Regions from separate parts of the Hydrogenophaga sp. UC242_50 genome, predicted to be linked through region 1. Evidence: predicted binding sites of a transcription regulator. Region 1 holds the regulator's gene; each other region holds the start of a gene.
What was found. Region 1 encodes LexA, which represses DNA repair genes until DNA is damaged. Its sites were predicted from a motif close to ACTGTATNNNNATACAGT; they were not measured.

Region 1 (7,242 bases):
GGAGCCCCGGGTGCTGGACCTGATCGAGGAGTCGATCTTCCGGGACGCCAGCGACGACGAAGTCGAGGTGTTCGATCTCGAGGCGTACCGCGAGCTCTTGCTGTTGCACGCGATGGCCAAGGAGCTGATCAAGCGAGACGAGCCGTCCGCGGCAAAGCACAGCGAATTCCGGCACACGAACATGCAACCGCTGAAAGCCGACGGCCGGCGTCCGAGCGCGCCAGCCGGCAAGAAGCCCCCCGTCGCTGAAGAGCCTGCTGGCGGTCGCAACACCCAGCCGATGGACCTGGGTGTGCTGGTGCCTGCGTCGTCCCACCTGGGCCTGGACATCAACCTGAACGACCTCTCCGAGTTCTCTGCCTTCGAGGCCTTGTTGCCAGAGGTGTCGCCGCCCGTGGAGCCGACCGCCAAGGCAGGTGACGCCCAGGACCTGCCGCTGAGCAACCTGATCGATTTCGAGGTGTTGGACTTCATGCCGCCGGACGACGAGCCAGGCTCGAAGCCGGATGGCAAACGCTGACGCCCTTGGTACCCAGAAAAAACGCCGGTGACAACCGGCGTTTTTTCTGGGGTGAGGTCGATCGCAGCCATCAGCGTCGAACCTGCAGCGCGCCTGGATTGACGATATTGGTCGGTGTGCCCTTGATGTAGTTGACCACGTTGTCGAACGCAGAGGAGAAGTACATCTCGTAGCTGTCCTGCTCGACATAGCCGATGTGGGGCGTGCAGATGCAGTTTTCGAGCCGCAGCAGGGCATGGCCTTGCAGGATGGGCTCGGATTCGAACACGTCGATCGCGGCCATGCCCGGGCGACCCCGGTTCAGCGCGGCGATCAGCGCCTCGGGCTGGATGAGCTCGGCGCGGGAGGTGTTGACCAACAGCGCGGAGGTCTTCATGGCGGCGAGGTCTTCGGGTGTCACACAGCCCGCGTTGCTCTCGCTCAGCCGCAAGTGCAGGCTCAGCACGTCGGCCGTTTCAAACAGGGCTGCCTTGCTGGGGGCCACATCGAAACCATCGGACGCGGCGCGGGCACAGCTTTCTTCGCTGCCCCACACGATCACGCGCATGCCGAAGGCCCGCCCGTAACCTGCCACCATCTGCCCGATGCGGCCGTAGCTCCAGATGCCCAGCGTCTTGCCACGCAACACCATGCCCACGCCGAAATTGGCGGGCATGGCAGCAGCCTTCAGCCCGGCCTGTTGCCAGGCGCCATGCTTGAGGTTGGAGACGTATTGCGGGATGCGGCGCATGGCCGCAAGCATCAGGGCCCAGGTGAGCTCGGCGGTGGAGACGGGTGAACCCACGCCCTCGGCCACCGCGATGCCACGCTCGGTGCAGGCATTGACGTCCACATGCCCGCCCACGCGCCCGGTCTGGGCGATGAGTTTGAGCCGGGGGAGTTTTTCAACCAGTTGACGGGTGATGGCGGTGCGTTCCCGGATCAGGACCAGCACATCGGCATCGCGCAATCGGATGGACAGCTGGCCCACGCCCTTGACCGTGTTGGTGAAGACTTTGGCCGGGTAAGGCTCCAGTTTCTCGGCACACCGCAGTTTGCGCACAGCGTCCTGATAGTCATCAAGGATCACAATATTCATGACCCTATTGTGCCTTCACCTCCCAGGCCTTCCGGGCCGCTGACCCCTGGTTACAAGCAGGCACGGCGCGCCGGGAGCCTGGAGGATGGCCGTGTGCTCGCTGGCGGCGGCCGAGTTCAGGCCGCGCGCGTGGACAGCTGGCGTTCCTGGTCGGCCAGTCGATCGAGTTCGGCGCACACATCGTTGATGCGGCCCGAGATCACCAGCCTGACACCGGCCCGGTGCGCCGCCGCGGGGCCGGTCTGCTGCAGCACGCGCACGCGAGGCACAGGGTCCGCTGCCGGTGGCACGGCCCGCAAGACAAGTGGACTGCGGGCCGTGCTGGCGCGCTTGAGCCACCCGGCACGCGCAAAGCGCTGTACAACCTGCGCTGCGCACGGGCTCGTTGGCGGCCGTTGCCCGGCGAAGGGCGGGAGAGGGCAACCAGCAGTCGATCAACTGCAAAGGGGCGCGCCACGTGTTGGTGTTGAAAATTTTTCCCATGCGAAACTCCATTGGGTGGGGTTGAACACAGGCAGGATTGCAAAATCAAACGCCTTCGCAGGGATGTGTCCTTGTGGTGGGTTGTGCACCCACCGGGACCAAACGCCCGCCACCTGCTGAGGCGACACGGACCGGGATCGGTCAGAGCTGGAAGCTGTTGCGGATCAGGCCCACGGCGAGTCCTTCGATTTCGAATGGCTCGCCCGGTTCGACGACGATGGTCTTGTAGTCGGGGTTTTCCGCGTGCAATTCAATCAGGTGCTGGCGCCGCATGAAGCGTTTGACGGTGACGTCGTCACCCAGGCGGGCCACCACGATCTGGCCGTTCTTGGCTTCCTTCGTGGCCTGCACGGCGAGCAGATCGCCGTCCATGATGCCGATGTCGCGCATGGACATGCCACGCACCTTGAGCAGGTAGTCGGGCGTGCGCTGGAACAGGCTGCGCTCGACCTGGTAGGTCTGGTCCACATGCTCCTGCGCCAAGATGGGCGAACCGGCTGCGACGCGACCGATCAGGGGGAGCACCAGCTGGGCCAGGCTGGGGATCGGCAGTGTAAGCTGGCGCCCGCGCGAATCGTTGATGGACTGCAGGTCTTCGCTGCGCAGGCGGATGCCTCGCGAAGTGCCACTGACCAGTTCGATCACGCCCTTGCGTGCCAACGCTTGCAGATGCTCTTCGGCGGCATTGGCCGACTTGAACCCGAGTTCGCTGGCGATTTCGGCACGGGTGGGCGGTGCGCCGGTGCGTGCGATCGCCGTCTGGATCAATTCCAGAATCTGTTGCTGCCGGGCGGTGAGCTTCGGTGCGGTATGGGGCATGTCGAGCATGAGGACCTCGTCGTGAACGTGGTGCGCAAGGGGAACGCCATCTGGGAAGACAGGAACAATGCGGGAAGTGGCTGATACCTGTTTTCTTATCCAGTATCTGTATTTTTAACCAGTTTTCAAGGATTGGCAAGTGGTGGACACAAATCAGGGCCGGCGGCTCGTGATCCTGGGCACGGGCGGCACCATCGCCGGGCGTGCGGCGCAGGCGGGCGACAACGTGGGCTACGTGGCGGGGCAGGTCGGCGTGGCCGATCTGGTGGCGGCCGTTCCGGCTTTGGCCGGCGTGCCGTTGGAGGTGGAGCAGGTCGCCCAGATCGACAGCAAGGACATGGGCCTGCCGGTGTGGCAGGCCCTGGCGGCACGGCTCCAGGCGCATCTGGACGATCCCCAGGTGTCGGCGGTGATCGTGACGCACGGCACCGACACCCTGGAGGAAACGGCGTTCGTGCTGCAGCGCCTGCTCCAACCCACCAAGCCTGTGGTGCTGACCTGCGCGATGCGCCCGGCTTCCGCGCTGGTGCCGGATGGGCCGCAGAACCTTGCCGACGCGCTGGCCGTGGTGCGGCATGGGGAGGCCGGCGTGGTGGTGGTGTGTGCCGGACAGGTGCACGGCGCGCTGGAGGTGGCGAAGGAGCACACCTACCGCCTGGACGCTTTTGACTCTGGAGACGCGGGGCCGCTGGCTTGTGTGGAGGAGGGGAGGTGCGCCGTTTCCGATCCCGGGGCGCCTCCGTTGCTTCCCACGATCCAGCCCCGCTGGCCCGCTTCCTGGCGGCCGACGCCCTGCCTCGGGTCGAACTGGTGACCAGCCATGCCGACGCGGACGGCAGCCTGGTGCGGGCCTTGATGGCGCCAGGCGCCGCCCGTCCCTTGCGGGGCATCGTGGTGGCCGGCACGGGCAACGGTACCGTTCACCAGGCGCTGACCGATGCGCTGAATGCCGCGCAGGCACAACGGGTGCGGGTGGTGCTGGCGACGCGTTGTGCGCGCGGAAGGGTGGTGCCGCACGCTGGCCTGCCATTCGCGCACTCGGCCGGGCTCTCGCCGGTCAAGGCCCGGTTGGCGCTGGCGCTGGACCTGCTGATGGAATGACGCGATGTTCGCCGCGCTCGGTGCCCACGCCTGGGCGTACCCCATGCTGGAAGTGGCCCATCTGCTGGGCGTGGCGCTGTTGCTCGGCAACCTGACGCTGCTGGAACTGCGGGTGTTCGGCTGGGGCCAGAGCCTGCCTGTGGAGCCCCTGGCGAAACTGAGCCTGGGCCTGGTGGCGGTGGGTTTCGCACTGGCCGCCGTGTCGGGCCTCCTGATGTTCGGTACCCAGGCCGGGGAACTGCTGGCGAATCGCGTGTTCACAGCCAAGATGGTGTTGATCATGCTGGCGGGGTGCAACGCCGGCTGGTTCCACGCCCGCCGATCGCTGCAGCGCCAGGACCGCACTGCGCGCCTCTTGATGCTGCTGTCGTCGGCCTTGTGGCTGCTGGTGCTGACCTGCGGCCGTTGGATCGGTTACGTGTGATGGGAAGGAGATCTCCATGCAACGACGTGATGTGATTCGGACCGGGGCCTGGCTGGGCCTGGGGGGTTGGGGCGGTGGGGCGCTGGCCCACCATGGCTGGAGCAGCTTCGACCAGGACCGTCCGCTCTACCTGGAGGGGCGGGTGGTCGAGGTGAAGTGGCGCAACCCGCACGCCGAGCTGGTGCTGGAGCTGCCCGAGGCCCTGCGCCTGCCGGCCGACCTCGGCCAACGCCCTTTGCCCGCCCAGACGGCGGGCATCGACGGGCCCGCGCTGCTGCGCCAAGACCGTGTTGCCCACGCGCCGCGACCGGCGCTGGGAGATCGAACTGGCGCCGCTGTTCCGGTTGGGGCAATGGCAGATGCCTGAGGTCAAGACCGGGGCCTCCCTGTCCACCGTGGGCTTCACGTTCAAGGACGAGAAGGGCGAAGCGATCCTGCGCGCCGAGTACGTGTTTCTGGAGGGCAAGGCCTACGGCCTGCGCTCCAGCCCGGCTTGAGCCCTCCTGAAAGCGGAACACCCGGCACGTGGCCGGGTGTTCTGCGGGAAGCCGGGGTGGCTTACTTCGACAGCGCCTCGAAGGCGCGCGCCGTGATGTCCTCGACCGAGCCCATGCCGCTGATGGCGCGGTACTTGGGCGCGGCGGCCGCGTCCGAGCGCGCCCAGCTGCTGTAGTAGTCCACGAGGGGACGGGTCTGTGCGCTGTAGACCTCGAGCCGCTTCTTCACGGTCTCTTCCTTGTCGTCTTCGCGCTGGATCAACGGCTCGCCGGTCACGTCGTCCTTGCCTTCCACCTTGGGCGGGTTGAACTTGACGTGGTAGGTGCGGCCCGAGGCGGGGTGCGAACGGCGGCCGCTCATGCGTTCGATGATGGCGTCGAACGGCACGTCAATTTCCAGCACGTAGTCCAGCTTCACGCCGGCGGACTTCATGGCATCGGCCTGCGGAATGGTGCGCGGGAAGCCGTCGAACAGGAAGCCGTTGGCGCAATCGGACTGGGCAATGCGTTCCTTGACCAGGTTGATGATGAGGTCGTCGCTGACCAGACCGCCGGATTCCATCACGGCCTTGGCTTGCAGCCCCAGGGGGGTGCCGGCCTTCACCGCCGCGCGCAGCATGTCGCCGGTGGAGATCTGGGGGATGCCGTATTTTTGGCAAATGAACGTGGCTTGCGTTCCTTTGCCGGCACCCGGGGCGCCCAACAGAATCAGTCTCATCGCTTTCCTTTTTTCAGAGTTTCAATGGCGTGGCCGCTTGTCTCGAGCGGCGGCCCCAGGGCGTGGGAGCCGGGGCGACCGGTCGAGGATAGCACGGGCACCCTTCGCTCTGGCTGACAGGAAAAGGGCTCCGACGCCCACCGCAAGGCCCGTAATTCAGGCCTTGGCGAGCAGCTCGCGCACCCGTTGAAGATCTTGCGGCGTGTCCACGCCGGGGCCCGGTGCATGGGCCGTCACGTGCACCGCGATGCGGTGGCCGTGCCAGAGCACGCGCAATTGCTCCAGCGACTCGATTGCTTCCAGCGACGAAGGCTCCAGCTGGGGAAACTGCCGCAGGAAGCCGGCGCGATAGGCGTAGATGCCGACGTGGCGCAGTGGCGCAGGGGTCGGCAGCGCGCTCATGGGCTGGCCGGGTGCCATGCCATCGCGCCACCAGGCGATGGGTGCGCGGCTGAAGTACAGCGCGGTGCCCATGCGGTCGAGCACCACCTTCACCACGTTGGGATTGAGGAAGTCGCTCGTGCTGTCGAGGGCGTGGGCGGCGGTGCTCATCACGCAATCGTCGCGGCGCCGCAGTTCGGCCGCCACGGCGTCGATCAGCGTCGGCTCGATCAGAGGTTCGTCGCCTTGCACATTGACCACCAATGCCTCATCCGCCAGGCCGAGCAGGGCGCAGGCTTCGGCCAGGCGGTCGCTGCCGGAGCGGTGGTCGGTTCGCGTGAGCAGGGCTTGCACGCCGTGGGCGGCGCAGGCGTCGACGATGCGCGGATCGTCGGCCGCCACCACGCAGCGCGAGGCGCCGCTCTGCATGGCGCGCTGCGCCACGCGCACCACCATGGGCACGCCGACGATGTCGGCCAGGGGTTTGTCGGGCAGGCGGGTGGAGGCCAGTCGGGCGGGAATGAGGACGGTGAAGTCGGCCGCCGCGGTGGGCAGGCTCATGCGAGCGGGGCGGGGGCCGATGGGCGCGCCGCTTCCTCTTCGCTGATCGTGCGGGCCTCGTGTTCGAGCAGGATGGGAATGCCGTCGCGCACCGGGTAGGCCAGGCGCGCGCTGCGCGAGAGCAGTTCCTGCTTGTCGCGGTCGAAGATCAGAGGGCCCTTGGTGACCGGGCAGACCAGCAGTTCGAGCAGTTTGGTGTCCATGGCGGAATGATAGTCGCGCCGGCTGGATCCGGGTTTCAAGGCTCTGGGCGCCAGGCGGCCAGATGGGCGTCGACCGCCTCGAAAAATGCCGGGTCGGGCGTGAGTTCGAGCGGGACGGCCCAGGCTTGCACGGAGCCGTTTGCCGGCAAAAGGGCAAAGAGTTTGGTCGCGTCCTTCTCGGTGCAGACCAAAGGGTGCCGCGCGCCGTGCACCAGCTCGGCGTAGGCCGCCGGGTCGGCGTGATCCGGCAGGGCCACCTGCTGCGTGGGGACGACGCCGGCCTCCCGCAGCATGTCAAAGAACACCTCGGGCCGGGCGATGCCGGCCACCGCAGTCAGCGGCGCGCCCTTCAATTGCGACAGTTCGATGCGCTGGCCCCGGGGGCCGGTGGCATGGGAGGCCAGTTGGCGCACCGCCCCGAACGCGGGCATGTCCGGCGCCGCCACACCCGTGGCGG
Region 2 (7,242 bases), 2.2 Mb from region 1:
TGCGACGTCCTCTTCGGCTGTATGGACTCGGTAGACGGGCGGTTTGCGCTGAACAAGCTGGCCTCGTTTTATGCCATTCCCTATTTCGACTTGGGGGTGCGCATCGACGCCGACGGCGCCGGTGGTGTCGACCAGGTGTGCGGTACGGTTCACTACCTCCAGCCCGGCGGATCGAGCCTGCTGAGCCGCCACCTGTTCACCATGGAGCAGGTCCGCGTCGCTGGACTCTATCGCACGGATCCCGGCGAATACCGCAAGCTCTTAGGCGAGGGTTATATCAAGGGCGTCAATGAGGACCAGCCGGCCGTCATTCAATTGAACATGCTGATCGCGAGCCTGGCGATCAATGAGTTCCTGGCGCGCCTGCATCCTTACCGCATGGACTCCAACGGAGACACCGCAACTTTTCGAGTCAGTCTGTCGCATGGCATATTCGCGGGCGAAACGGACGGACCACCTTGTCCGGTCTTCAAGCGCCACGTGGGCCGAGGAGACGTCGAACCCATGCTCGACATGCCCGAACTCAGCGCCGGAGCCAAATCATGATATTGGGTCGTCTTGCGCGTGCCTTCAGGCTTGTAATGGACCCGCGCCTAAAGTACGTCTATGCGTGGGCTGAGGATCCGCCGCCTGTGACCCGTCCCGGCTTTGTCTACTTGATCGGGGAACAACCGAAGCCTTGGTCCGCGCAGCTCATCTGTCCATGTGGATGCGGTGACGTCATCACGCTCAGTTTGATCGAGAACGACAACCCGAGATGGCGACACGCCATCCACCCGCTGGGCTCGATCTCTCTGTGGCCGTCTGTTTGGCGGACCAAGGGGTGTCGCAGTCACTTCTACATCAAGAAAGGAAAGGTGCTTTGGGCCTATCCACAGGACTCGTAGATTGTCGATGACAGCGTGCGTCCGCACTGGACAAGGTTCGTGCGGAGTTCAGAGCGCTGTGCGGCCGAGAACGGGCGAATGTGTATAGACTGACTTGGAGTATGAGGCGGCTCAACGCGCTGACGGCTAGCTTCGCCTAGGGATGGGTCCGCTTTGGGTCGGAGGCCGTCTTTCCCGTCGACTTCGTCGAACGACCACCGTCAGCCTTAAGCCGACTTCAAAGTAGGCGTGGGACCTTTGCTTGGGCGGCCCAATCCGCATACACGCGTGATCCGAACTTCACCTTTGACGTTTTCCCCTCTCAGGCTCCGGCGTTGAGATCAGCAAGTGCGCAGGAAACTGCCGCATGAACTCCATCGAACGCGCAGTCGGCGCATCGAGCCAGGTGTCGTACTGGTCGGCATGCAGGATCACCACCATGCGCTTCTCATCCTGTGGTTTGTGAAAGTGCTTGAACAGTTCGTGGTCGTCGGCATTGACGGTGAGCATGGTGAAACTGAACACCTCATCGCCCGTTGCCTTGCGGTTGCTGGTCCACAGCCCGGCGATGCCCATGGGCAGGCCATCCTTGCGCTGGATGCGTGTGGGAACCGCCACACCACTGCGCCAGTCGGGCTCGTAGATGTACTCCACGGGCACGACGCAGTGCTGACCGTTGCGCCAGGCATCCCGAAAACTGGGCTTCTCCGCCACCGTCTCTGACCGGGCGTTATAGGTCCGCCGCCCGAAGCTAAGTTCACCCGCCCAGTGCGGAATCATTCCGAAGAGACCAGCCTTGACCTCGCGCGGGGGAACGGCCTCGTCGCCCACATCCTTGTTCGGATGCCGGCGGATGAAGGGAGCCTCATAGATCGGCCAGACCTCGGCCTTCACCGTGGGCGGTGGCGCCTCCACACCGAAGTACATCCGCAGGCGCTCCGTGCTGGTCACGGCCACATAGTTCGAACACATGGGGAATTCTGGTCGGAAACGGCCTGCCGCCGTATACTGTACATATGAACAGTATCTGTACCAGCTCAACGCCCGTGACCTTTATGGCGTCCCCGCTCGAGCTGCCTATGCCCGCTGCTCCTGTGCGCGCAGGGTTTCCGTCGCCGGCCGAGGACTTCTCGGTCAACCGGCTGGACCTGACCCAGATCCTGGTCACGCACCCCCAGGCAACCTTCCTGCTGCGCGTGGCGGGCACCTCCATGCGGGACGCCGGCATCGACGACGGTGACACGCTGGTGGTTGACCGAGCCATCAAACCCCACCATGGCCAGGTGGTCGTGGCCGTGGTCGATGGCGAGTTCACGGTGAAGTATCTGCACCAGCGCGCGGGGCGGGTTCGCCTCAAGGCGGCCAACCCCACCTTCCCGGACATCGTGCCCCGGGACGGTCAGACGATCGAAGTGTGGGGTGTGGTCAGTTCCTGCATCAAGCGCTTCGCCGTCTGAACCCCTTCCACCCCTTCCACCCGACGCGAGCGATGCGGCCATGTACGCCCTGGTCGATGGCAACAATTTCTATGTTTCGTGCGAGCGGGTGTTCCGGCCCAGCCTGAACGGCCGGCCTGTCGTCGTTCTCTCCAACACGACGGTTGCGCCATCGCGCGCTCCAACGAAGCCAAGGACCTGGGCATAAAGATGGCCGCCCCCTGGTTCGGGATCAAGCATCTGGAGCAGGAAGCGGGTTTGGTGGCTCTGTCGGCCAACTTCACGCTGTACGGCGACATGAGCGACCGGATGATGAGCCTGGCCGCGGGGCTGGGCCCCACCCAGGAGATCTATTCGATCGATGAGAGCTTCATTGGACTGCAGGGTGTACGCGGTGATCTGGTGAAGCGGGCCAAGACGGTTCGTGAACGCATCCTGCAGTGGGTCGGCATTCCATGCTGCATCGGCATCGCACAAACCAAGACCCTGGCCAAGCTGGCGAACCACATCGCCAAGACCGCGGAACGCAAGCCTGGTAGCTACCCCAGCGAGTTGACGCAGGTGTGCAACCTGGCGACTTTGCCTGCGCAAGACCTGGAGGACGTGCTCCGGGCCTCCGAAGTGGGTGCCGTCTGGGGCGTGGGACCCCGCATCGGCAAGCAACTCCAGGAGGAAGGCGTGCGCACCGTCCTGGATCTCACGCGCATGGACCCGGCCACCATCCGCCGCCGATGGGGCGTGACACTGGAGCGCACGGTGCGCGAGCTCCAGGGGCAGCCCTGCATTGAGCTCGACGACGCGCCCGGACAAAAACAGCAAATCGCCTGCACGCGGTCGTTCGGCAAGCCCATGCACGAACTGGCGCCCCTTATCGAAGCGGTGAGTGAGTATGCCGGGCGAGCGGCCGAGAAGCTGCGCTCGCAGAAGAGCCTGGCCACCGAGCTGCTGGTGTTCATGCACACCTCACCCTATCGGCCCGGGCCGCAACTCTCCCGCAGCGTGGTGGTACCCCTGCGCCGACCCACCGACGACACGCTGGCACTGGCTCAGGCCGCTGCGGACGGCATGCGGTACATGTACGTGCCAGGGTACCGGTTCATCAAGGCCGGGGTCATCCTGGTGGACCTGCAATCCGCAGATGTGCTGCAACGTGAGCTGGATCTGGAGACGCCTGCGGACGACGAGCCGAAGCGCGATCGTTCACAGCTCATGGGCGCGATGGATGCGATCAACGGGCGATACGGCAAAGGCACGGTACACACCGCATCTACAGGAAAGGTCGGTCCTCAGCGGGTGTGGGGCATGAAGCAGGAGCGCCGTACGCCTCAGTACACGACACGGCTTGAGGATGTGCCCGTGGCGAGGGCGTGAGCAGAGCCGATTGTCATACCCCCACCCGTATGATGCCCACCGTGAACTTTCCTCCAGGGCATCCCACACTGCTGCGACACCCAGTACCGGATGGACTCCCTTTCCCGGTGGAGACGGTGCTCGAGTTGCCTGCGGTCGCGTATGAGGTGGAGCAGCGAGATGACTGGTGGATCGTGCGGATAGGGGCCACCGGTGAAGCGGTGTATCAAGGTCCAGGGCCGGTCGAAGTGTTCGTATCCGCTGCGCCATTTTGATGAACCAGCATCCGACGCCGCTATGGCATCCCACAACCGATGGTGTGACCCGCTACCGCGAGACTCGCTTGCCACTGGAACCGCACGAGTACCACGTCATCGAGTTGCCCAGCTTGGAGACCGTGCTCGTGATCGTGATTGCAAACGGCGAGGTGGTGTACAAGGGCGCAGGTCCAGTGAAGGTCTATCGCTCGCCAAGCCCGCTGTGACGTCACATAGATACCGGGCACGTTGAATGGCTGGGTGACTGTTCCAGACTGATCTGAGTCATTCGGGTGCGGATACTGGAGCGGCGGCATTTGCCAGAACCGGCTATTGATCGCTGCAGGCGACAGGCTGCACCGGCCATCATCCGGTCGGCACGCCGTTCCGCCGATAGACAACACAGCGAGAGGATGACGCCGGACGAACTGGATCTGTGGGCAACTGAAGCACTGAGAGGCGGGCAGACTGTTTGGCCCGCTGCCACAGCCTCAACGCGCCCCTTAGTCAAAGCCTGGAAAAAGCGGCCGCCACTTAAAGTCTTCTGAGCACCTCTCCCAGAGCAGAGTCAGCGTAGTCTTTGGCACGTTATATGGAAAGACAAGCAGCCGCTGCATATCTGAGAAGCCAAGGGCACTCTCCTTGCGTCGCTCATCAGTCCAAGTCTTTTCGGTGGCGCGACGCTTCAGGATCTTGTACCCGACATCTTCGCAGAATGACTTCATGTCATCTCGTTCTGCTTCGTTCGCCCAGCCAACGGGGCCAAGAGGCTCGAAGATCTTGGAGCTGGAAGGTTCAATCACGCCAAATAGCACTTTTGCCCGCTGCTTGTCGAGGCCAGTACTTGCGTACTCTTCGCCCAGGAAGCGCGTCAATCCAACGTCCATAGAGACACCGTAGCAAAAGCGCAGCTGTCTGTTTTCAAGGCGCCTTCTGTCCCCGGCAGAAAGGCTTGGTGCGTGCACGGTGTGGTGGCTCTTGCGCACCCGCGTACCCATCAAATCGCCGAGCGTGTTAAGCCCCTGCGTGCCGCTCAACAAGCAGTCGTCAACGATGTAGATGGAACCGTCGGCCGGAGTCGCCTTAAGAGCCGCTGGTAGATTGGGTTCGAACTTGAGCCTGCTCGAAAGTGTCGAGTGTGAAACCAAGTAGTTCATGATCGCTGCGCTTCCGGTGTGCTCACCGAAAGTAGCAATGACCAGTTGTTTCTCCTGGGTGAGAGCAAGCTGCGCTTCAAGCGTCCGCTCTATCGACTGGGAAAGTTCCCACAGGGGATAGAACTTGATGTGACTAAGCAATCTCAAAGCTGCTCGAATGCGCTGAGTAGTTCCGAATTGAAGGAGGAATCCAGAGATCGCTTCGATAGAGATCGGAACTCGGTAGGCGGCAAACCGTCGAGTTAGTTCTACTGCCAAGTTGTGTTCGACCGGACTCAGGGCGGCGAGGCCTGCCAGTTCAAGTCTGTTGCCCGAGCTGAAGACTTCCGCGTCTAGCTTGTCGACGAACCAGCGGAAGACCCATTGCGAAGGAGTGAACTTGGCTTCCAGTTCGCTGTGAGCCGCATCGTGAAAAACCGAGCGAAGCTCGGCCAACACGTTGTAGCTGAAGCCGAGCTTTGCATCGAAAGCCTCGTCAAGCTTGTAGAAGCGAATCGCAAATGTCAGCACCAGGGCCGAATACTGGACCCGCACATCTGTTCTCGTCGCAGTCCATTTCGCAGGGCTGACGGAGCGGAAGATCTTCACATAGTAGGAGCCTGCCGCGGGATTCAAGCCCACGTTCGCGATCTCGGAGACAACAAAATATGTGAAGAAGATTGCGTTTTGGAAGGCGAGAAGATCTGGACTGAACCGAACCCTCAACTCTGAAGATACCTTGTCCAAGACGTCTTCCAACGCATTCATCAACGCTTTTCCCTGCGCAGGTGCTGCGCTGCGCCATCGGAGTGTTGGTGCCAATAGCAGAGGAATGATGGTAGTGGTCGGAGCGTCGTCCGGATCGCGCAATACGTCCTCCTTGACGTACTCTTTAAAACGTCGATACAGGTCAATCAGCGCCTCAATATTGAAGTCAGCGCGACGCAGCCCATAGACGTAGTCGCTGTACCGATCGAGCTTGTGAAAGCGATCCCTCTGCGGTGCAAGATTGAGCTGCTTCTTGAGCCCAGCGTCTCGTTTAGCGTTCCAGTCTTTGAACGTCTGACCGCGAGGAACGTTCGGCTTCATCGCATCCGCGCGCTGCTGGAGGTCTGCGACATCCAAGAAGAGCCACTGCAAGTTGAGAAACGGAACTTTGTCAATCGCTTCAGCGACCGTCGTGTGCTCTATCGCCGGGAAAAGTCTCTTTGTCATGATGTCGAGCTTAATTCAGCAAAGGGCCGTTGGCAGCTCGACGACCGCGTGCTAGACCCCGAAAGAGTTCAAGCAGCAAGATCACTCCATCCCCAACAGTGCCGTCCTCCAGGAATGATCGGTTCAAAAAGGCCGGCAGCGACCGCCGCGGTGTCGTCCTCGCGAGCTGAGCTGCAGCTCAGACTGGTTGCAGCCTTTCGGCCAACATTCATCAGCCGGCAGCTCTCGACCCATTCCAGCCAATAGTCTGCCCAATCAGACCCATCTGCCCCCTCGAAATGTAGGGTGGGGCCTCATGCGAAGGGCGGCAGACTCATATGGGCAGTTGCCTGCACAAGGACGATGCATCGCTCTTTTGCGCGTGTCACCGCGTTGTAGAGCAAACGCCTCTTCTGGTCGTCGCTGCCACCGACGGCTGCTGGCCAGAGCACAATGACGTTGTCGAACTCTCGGTTCTTGGCACCGTGAACTGTCATCCCCTTCCAGCCACGAACATCGCTCCGTCGAGATTGGCGGCGCTGGGAAAAGGACTGCTCGACCAACTTCACGACCTCGCCCTTCGTGAACTCCACCTTCGCCTTGGTTCGACGTTGAATCTCAAGCCATTCGACCACATCTCTGGCCGTTCTGGCATCACCAGCAGCGGCGAGGATGGCAGCGATGGAAACAGCGTCAGCTTGGTCGGCCAACTGGATCGTGGCGAGGTACTCAGTTGCCGCTTTTGCTTCCGACTGTTCCCAAGCGACTTTGTAAGGGCCTGCGCCCTTCTTGGTCTTGTTTGCGGCAGCCCAGGCCAATGCAGCTCTCGAAAACGTCCCATGCGTTGGGGTGATGATCGCGACACGCTTGCCTCCACCGTACCAGCTCAAGTTAGAGTTGATCCATGCACCAGCCAACGGGGCCGTCGACGTCTGCGCAACCATGAAGAGTTTCTCTGATTTCGGCGCTTCGCCGGCGCGAATCGCTCGAGCTGCATTAAGCA
Region 3 (7,242 bases), 330 kb from region 1:
TCGCGCTCAGCCCCAGCGTGCCCGGCAGCCGCGAGCGCCTGGTGCACTGCGGATCCTTGAGCAAGGTGCTCAGCCCCGGTCTGCGCGTGGGCTGGATGGTGGGCCCGGCCGAGCTGCTGGCCAAGGCCACCATGTGCAAGCAGTTCAGCGACGCCCACACCAGCACCTTCGCCCAGGCCACCGCCGCGCAGTACCTCAAGGCCGGCCGCATGCCCGCTACGCTGGACAAGGTGCGCAAGGTCTACGCCGAGCGCGCCACCACCATGGGCAACGCCCTGCGCCGCGAGCTGGGCGACGCGATCGACTTCGTGCAACCCCAGGGCGGCCTGTTCGTCTGGGCCAGCCTCACGGGTGCTGGTGGCAAGGTGAAGGACGGCGGTGAGCTGGCCAAGCGCGCGATCGAAAAAGGCGTGGCCTTCGTGCCTGGCGCGCCGTTCTTCGCGCGCAACCCCGACCACGCGACGCTGCGCCTGTCCTTCGCCACCGTGGGGCTGGAGAAGATCGAGGAAGGGATCGGGCGCCTGGGCCAGGCGGTCTGAGCGGCGTCGTCAGCCAGAGCGCTTCTTGGTGCGGCTCTCGGCCTTGCGGGATTCCAGCCGCTCCGCCTCGGCCACGGCCAGCACTTCTTCCAGTGCCGTGATGGCCAAGGCCATTTCCTGGCGAAAGAGCGGCGCTGCTTGCCTGGCGTTGTGCAGCACGTGCCTGGCGCGCTCCGGGTCGATCTCGCTGCCGTAGCGCCTGCGGCCCACGTGGCGAAAGCCGCGCAGATCATCCAGCAGTTGCTGCAGCGCTTCGCTGATCAAGGCATCGCGTGTCCCGGTGGCGGCCGCGGCGGTCTTGATCAACCTGGCGTGGTAGGCCGGGTCTTGCGCCATGGGCGGGTCCGTCCGCTTGAGGATCGCTTCCAGAATGGTCTCCATGCCGGTATAGACGCTGTTGACCGTGGCGCCGGCCAGCTTGCCGTAAGCCCAGTCCCCTGCGGCGGGGTTCTGAGCTTCCCAGCGCCCGAACTCCTCCAGCTCTTTGTCGAGCTTGGCCATCTCGGCCTCGAAGTCTCTTCTATGCATTCAGGCTGTCCTGTATGCGGGCAAAGGCGTCGGGTCCGATGGTCTCTTCGGCCACGACATCCACCGGGATGGTGAGGCGCTCGGCCAGCGTTTCGGAGACCGCGCGCATGGCCCCCAGCGGCCCGGGGTCGGTGATCAGCAGATCGATGTCGGAGTGGGGCGTGGTCTGGCCTGTTTTCATCGAGCCGAAGAGCCGGACCGTCACGCCTTTTTTCTTCATGGCCGCGATGATTGCGCGCGCCTCTTGCCGACCCAGGCGCAGACGCGCTTCGGCCTGCCGCTGTGTGCCGGCATCAGGTTGGTGGAGCGAGAGCCTGGGGTGGGCCCGCGTCTGCACGTGCATTGGGGGTTCAGGTGCCCTTGGTTTGGCGGGCCTGCCCCGGGGCAGCCTCGGGTCGGCCACATCCGAGGGGATGAGCCACAGGGTCAGCGGCCCCAGGCTGTGCTGGGCGGCGCCCGGGATTCGACCGGTGCGGCACAACTGCCGCACCCGTTCCGCGCTGATCCCATAGGCCTTGGCGTATTCCGCAGGCGAAAGCAGGGAGACGGGCGCACCCGATCCCCCGGAAGAAGGCCGGGCAGAGCGTCGAGCGGAGTGAACGGGAACCATGGCGCATTCTACAAAAAACGTAGACCCCCACAATATTTAATGAACCGCCGCTTGCCCTTCAGATGGACAGGACTTGGGCTTTCATATACTGTACGGAGATACAGTATTTTGAAGCTGCCCATTTTCCCCGCGCATCCATCCCGCCATGCTGCCCGCCGTTTTCTGGCAGGAGGACGATCCGTCCCCGGCCCCCACACCCGTTCGCCCGGTGCCGCCGCCCGCTGGTGGCCTGTCGGCGGCCGTGGCCGCGGCGCTGTGGCGGGGTGACCAGCTCGGCGCGCCGGTCTCGGCGGTGTGGCCCAGCGGCTTCGCCGCGCTGGACGCGCAGTTGCCTGGCGGTGGCTGGCCCGGCCACGGGCTGACCGAAATCCTCACCCCGCACAGCGGCACGCTGGAATGGCGCCTGCTCGGGCCGGCGCTGCGCCAAGTCTGTGCCGCCGGGCAGGCGGTGGTGGTGATCGGCCCGCCGCTGTCGCCGCACCTGCCCGGCCTGCGCTTCGAAGGCCTCGACGAGCGCCAGCTGGTCTGGGTGCAGGCCGACACGGCGGCCGAGCGCCTGTGGTCGGCCGAGCAGCTCATCAAGGCCCAGGCCGGCGGCGCGATCGTCGCCTGGCTGCCGCGGGCGAGGGCAGCGCAGATCCGCCGGCTGCAGGTGCTCGCCACCGGCTTCGAGTCGCCGGTGTTCGTGTGCCGGCCCATGCACGCCCTGGGCGAGTCGTCGGCCGCGCCGCTGCGCGTGCAGGCCTGCGTGGGGGTGGACTGGGAGCTGCAGTTGCGCATCGCCAAGCGCAAGGGCCCGCCGCTGGAGGCCACCCTGCACCTGCCCTCGGTGCCGGGTGGCCTGGCCACCATCCTCCCACCCCGGCTGCGTGAGCCCAGCCGGTGGATGCCCCGAACCGAAGAGAACGAGCATGTTGTGGTCCGCCCTGCTGCCCAGCCCGAGCGCCGGCACAGCCCCGCCCACTGAGGCCGCGCCGCAGCGCGCGCTGGCGACCTGGGCCTTGCAGTTCACGCCCCGCGTAGCCCTGGCCGACGAAGCCGTGCTCATGGAGGTGGCGGCCAGCGCGCGCCTGTTCGGTGGCCGCCGTGCCTTGCGCGAGCGCGTGTGGGGCGAAGCCCGCGAACTCGGCGTGGCGCAGCTGGCCTGGGCGCCCAACGGCCTGGCCGCGCTCGCGCTGGCGCGCGCCGGCATCGAGAACGGTTTCCAACGCCCGCTGGCCGCGCTGCTCGACACCCTGCCCATGGACACGCTGAGCGCCGTGCGGCCGCACCGGCTCACGCTCGAACACATCGGCTGCCGCACGCTGGGCGACGTGCGCGCGCTGCCGCGCAGCGGCCTGGGCCGCCGCTTCGACCAGCTCCTGTTGCAGGCGCTCGACCAGGCCTACGGGACCGCGCCCGAGGCGCACGACTGGGTGGCGCTGCCCGAGCATTTTGAAGAGCGGCTCGAACTCATGGCCCGCGTGGAGCAGGCGCCGGCCCTGCTGTTCGGCGCGCGGCGCCTGCTGCGCGTGCTCAGCGGCTGGCTGGCCGCGCGGCGCGCGGGCGTCACCGCCTTCACGCTGCGCTGGGCACACGACGCGATGCGCGCGCGCGCGGCGGGCGAGGGCGGCGAGATCACCATCCGCACCGCCGAGCCCACGCGCGACATCGAACACCTCTGCCGCCTGCTGGGTGAGCACCTGGCGCGCGTGAAACTGCTCGCGCCCGTGGGCGACCTGGTGATGGTGCGCAACCGAGGTGCGGCCGCTGCATGACGTGAGCGCCTCGCTGTTGCCCGACACCGTGCGCCAGGGCGAGCAACTGGGCCTGGTGCTGGAGCGGCTCTCCGCCCGCCTGGGGCCGCAGCGCGTGCTGCGCCCGGTGCTGTGCGAAGACCACCGCCCCGAATGGATGTGCCGCTGGCAGCCGGCCACGCTGCCCCTGCCGCGCCAGGGCGCGCCCGGCACCGAACTGCCACAGCCCGGCTTCGTGCTGCCCATGCCCTTGCGGTTGGCCGTGCGCGACCACCGGCCGGTCCACCACGACAGCGAACTGGTCATGCTGCTCGGGCCGCAGCGCGTGGAGGGCGGCTGGTGGGACCGCGTCGAAGGCGCCGAGCGCATGCGCAACGTGGTGCGCGACTACTGGGTGGCCCTGTCCCCGCAGGCCGGCGTGCTGTGGGTGTTCCAGACCCGGCTGGACGGCGCGCCCGCCTGGTACCTGCATGGGCACTTCGCCTGAAGGCACCGCCATGAACGCCGATGCCCTTCCCGATTACGCCGAGCTGCGCTGCCTCTCGAACTTCAGCTTCCTGCGCGGCGCCAGCCACCCCGAGGAACTGGTCGAGCGCGCGCAAGCCCTGGGCTACCGCGCCCTGGCCCTGGTGGACGAGTGTTCCCTGGCCGGCGTGGTGCGCGCCCACGTCGCCGCGAAAAAGCACGGCTTCAAGCTGCTGATCGGCAGCCAGTTCCAGGTGCGGTGCGACGCGCCCTTCACCCTGGTCGTGCTGGCCTGCAACCTCAACGGCTACGGCAACCTGTGCGAATTCATCACCCGCCTGCGCCGCAGCGCCCCCAAGGGCACCTACCGGTTGACGGTCGGCGACATCGATGCCGCGGCCCTGGCCGACTGCGTGGTGATCGCCGTGCCCGACCGCCACAGCGACCAGGATCCGATGGACACCATCGCGCGTTGGCTGCTGCAGCACTTCATGGGCCGCTGCTGGCTCGGCGTGGAACAGCTCTGCCGTTTCGACGACGAAATGCGCCTGCACCAGCTGCGCCAGAGCAGCGCGCTCACCGCCGTGCCGCTGGTGGCCGTGGGCGACGTGCGCATGCACGTGCGCTCGCGCAAACCCCTGCACGACGTGCTCACCGCCACGCGCATCGGCAAGCCGCTCACCGAATGCGGCTTCGCGCTGGAGCCCAGCGCCGAGCAGCGCCTGCGCGCGCGCCTCACGCTGGGTCAGCTCTACCCCGCCGACCTGCTGGCCGAAACCCTGGCGGTGGCCGCGCGCTGCGATTTTTCGCTGGACGAACTGCGCTACCAGTACCCGAGCGAGGTGATTCCCGAGGGAGAAACGCCGCAGAGCCACCTGCGCCAGCTGACCGAAGAAGGTGCCCGCAGGCGGTGGCCGCAGGGCACGCCCGAGGCGTTTGCGAAACAGATCGAGCACGAGCTGGAACTCATCGCCTACAAGCGGTACGAGCATTACTTTCTGACGGTGCACGACATCGTGGCCTTCGCCCGCTCGAAAGCCATCCTGTGCCAGGGCCGGGGCTCGGCGGCCAACAGCGTGGTGTGTTACTGCCTGGGCATCACCGAAGTGGACCCGGGGCGCACGGGCCTGCTGTTCGAGCGCTTCATCTCGCGCGAACGCGACGAACCGCCCGACATCGACGTGGACTTCGAGCACGAGCGGCGCGAGGAAGTCATCCAGTACCTGTACGGGAAATACGGCCGCGAGCGCGCCGCGCTCACCGCCACCGTCATCAGCTACCGCCCGCGCAGCGCGCTGCGCGACGTGGGCAAGGCCCTGGGCTTTGCGGAAGGCTCGCTCGATGTGCTGGCCAAACAGTCGCGCTGGTGGGACGGGCACGCGATCGCGCCCGAACGGCTCCAGGAGGCCGGCCTCGACACCGGGCAGCTGAAGGTGCGCCAGCTGCTGGAACTCACCTCCACCCTCATGGGCTTTCCGCGCCACCTCTCGCAGCACACCGGCGGCTTCGTGCTCACGCAGTTGCCGCTCTCGCGCCTGGTGCCGATCGAGAACGCCACCATGAAAGACCGCACCGTGATCGAGTGGGACAAGGACGACCTCGACGCCGTCGGCCTGCTCAAGGTGGACGTGCTCGCGCTGGGCATGCTCACCGCGCTGCGCAAGGCGATGGCCCTGCTCGGTGACAAAGACGGGCGGGCGTTCTGCATGCAGGACATCCCGGACAACGACGGCCCGACCTACGACATGATTTGCGCCGCCGACACCGTGGGCGTGTTCCAGATCGAGAGCCGCGCGCAGATGAGCATGCTGCCGCGCTTGAGGCCACGTTCTTATTACGACCTCGTGATCGAGGTCGCGCTGGTGCGGCCCGGGCCCATCCAGGGTGGGGCGGTGCATCCTTATCTGAACCGGCGGCAGGGCAAGGTACCGGTGAGCTTTCCCGGGCCGGAGGGCGGAAGGGCCTTGAGGGCGGCGTTGGGCCGCACGATGGGCGTGCCCATCTTTCAGGAGCAGTGCATGCAGATCGCCGTGCTCGCGGCCGGCTTCACACCCGGCGAGGCCGACGAATTGCGCCGCGCCATGGCCGCCTGGAAACGCCACGGCAACGTGCAGAAATACGAGCAGCGGCTGATCAAGGGCATGACCGATCGTGACTACGAGCCCGAGTTCGCCAAAAGCATCTTCGAGCAGATCAAAGGTTTCTCCAGCTACGGCTTTCCCGAAAGCCACGCCGCCAGCTTCGCGCTGCTGGTCTATGTGAGCGCGTGGATCAAATGCCACCACCCGGCCGAGTTCCTCACCGCGCTGCTCAACAGCCAGCCGCTGGGTTTCTACACGCCCAGCCAGCTGGTGCAGGACGCGAAACGCCACGGCGTGGTCGTGCGGCCGGTGGACGTGCTGCACAGCGACCGCGACAGCATCCTCGACGCCGATGGCGCGGTGCGCCTGGGCATGCGCCTGGTCAGTGGCATCGGCCAGGAAGCGGCCGAGCGCATCGTGCAGGCGCGCGCGCAACAAGCCTTCCGCAACGCGCAAGACCTCGCGCGCCGCGCCGGCCTGGACCAGCCGCAGATGAAAGCGCTCGCCGCCGCCGACGCCCTCATGGGCCTGAGCGGCCACCGCCGCCAGCAGGTGTGGGACGCCGCCGCGCTGCGCCCGCCACCGGCCTTGCTCAAGGGCGCGCCGGTGGACGAAGCCCCGCTGGCCCTGCCGCCCGCACCCGAAGGCGAAGCCATCGTGTGGGACTACGCCAGCCTGGGCCTCACCCTGCGCCGCCACCCGCTCGCCCTGCTGCGCGAAGAACTCGCGCAACGCCGGCTCATGACCGCCGAACAACTCAAGGACGCGCCCAACGGCCGCCTCGTGCGCCACTGCGGCATCGTCACCCTGCGCCAGCAGCCCGGCACCTCCTCGGGCGTGGTGTTCGTGAGCCTGGAAGACGAAACCGGCGTGGTGCAGGTCATCGTGTGGCAACGCATCCGCGAACGCCAGCGCGCCGTGCTCACCGGCGCGCGCCTGCTGGCCGTGCGTGGCGTGTGGCAGCGCGAGGGCGAGGCGCGCAACCTCATCGCCGGCCACCTCGAAGACCTCACGCCCCTGCTCAACGGCCTGTCCACCGTGAGTCGGGATTTCCATTGAGGCCCATCGGCGCTAGCATCGCCCCCATGAACCTCGACACCTGGCTCATCTACCTGCTGGCCGCCGCCGGCCTGTCCCTCTCGCCCGGCCCCAACGGACTGCTCGCGCTCACGCATGGGGTGCTGCACGGCCAGCGCAAGACGCTGTTCACCATCTTCGGCGGCACGCTGGGCTTCGTGGCGGTCATCGCGCTGTCCATGTTCGGCATCGGCGCGCTGCTGCAG

Region 2: the regulator LexA is predicted to act here: its motif matches at 1,874-1,891, upstream of ACFJGX_RS05485 (LexA family protein).
Region 3: the regulator LexA is predicted to act here: its motif matches at 1,765-1,782, upstream of imuA (translesion DNA synthesis-associated protein ImuA).

The regions. Positions count from the first base shown of each region.
Region 1 covers NZ_CP170553.1:3,260,611-3,267,852, forward strand. The annotation lists gene ACFJGX_RS16780 (FimV family protein) at 1-520, shown strand, start outside; gene ACFJGX_RS16785 (D-2-hydroxyacid dehydrogenase family protein) at 591-1,598, opposite strand; gene ACFJGX_RS16790 (hypothetical protein) at 1,715-1,858, opposite strand; gene lexA (transcriptional repressor LexA) at 2,223-2,900, opposite strand; partial or broken gene ACFJGX_RS16800 (asparaginase) at 3,043-4,001, shown strand; gene ACFJGX_RS16805 (hypothetical protein) at 4,006-4,425, shown strand; gene ACFJGX_RS16810 (DUF6152 family protein) at 4,442-4,792, shown strand; gene ACFJGX_RS16815 (hypothetical protein) at 4,785-4,922, shown strand; gene adk (adenylate kinase) at 4,984-5,640, opposite strand; gene kdsB (3-deoxy-manno-octulosonate cytidylyltransferase) at 5,797-6,582, opposite strand; gene ACFJGX_RS16830 (Trm112 family protein) at 6,579-6,785, opposite strand; gene lpxK (tetraacyldisaccharide 4'-kinase) at 6,821-7,242, opposite strand, start outside.
Region 2 covers NZ_CP170553.1:1,066,585-1,073,826, reverse strand. The annotation lists gene ACFJGX_RS05500 (HesA/MoeB/ThiF family protein) at 1-546, shown strand, start outside; gene ACFJGX_RS05495 (DUF6527 family protein) at 543-887, shown strand; gene ACFJGX_RS05490 (SOS response-associated peptidase) at 1,167-1,838, opposite strand; gene ACFJGX_RS05485 (LexA family protein) at 1,946-2,323, shown strand; partial or broken gene ACFJGX_RS05480 (Y-family DNA polymerase) at 2,364-3,673, shown strand; gene ACFJGX_RS05475 (hypothetical protein) at 3,927-4,136, shown strand; gene ACFJGX_RS05470 (hypothetical protein) at 4,413-6,260, opposite strand; gene ACFJGX_RS05465 (ATP-dependent helicase) at 6,554-7,242, opposite strand, start outside.
Region 3 covers NZ_CP170553.1:2,932,927-2,940,168, forward strand. The annotation lists gene ACFJGX_RS15080 (PLP-dependent aminotransferase family protein) at 1-539, shown strand, start outside; gene ACFJGX_RS15085 (hypothetical protein) at 549-1,040, opposite strand; gene ACFJGX_RS15090 (nucleotidyltransferase domain-containing protein) at 1,060-1,410, opposite strand; gene imuA (translesion DNA synthesis-associated protein ImuA) at 1,823-2,644, shown strand; gene ACFJGX_RS15100 (Y-family DNA polymerase) at 2,589-3,434, shown strand; gene ACFJGX_RS15105 (hypothetical protein) at 3,436-3,900, shown strand; gene ACFJGX_RS15110 (error-prone DNA polymerase) at 3,911-7,018, shown strand; gene ACFJGX_RS15115 (LysE family translocator) at 7,045-7,242, shown strand, end outside.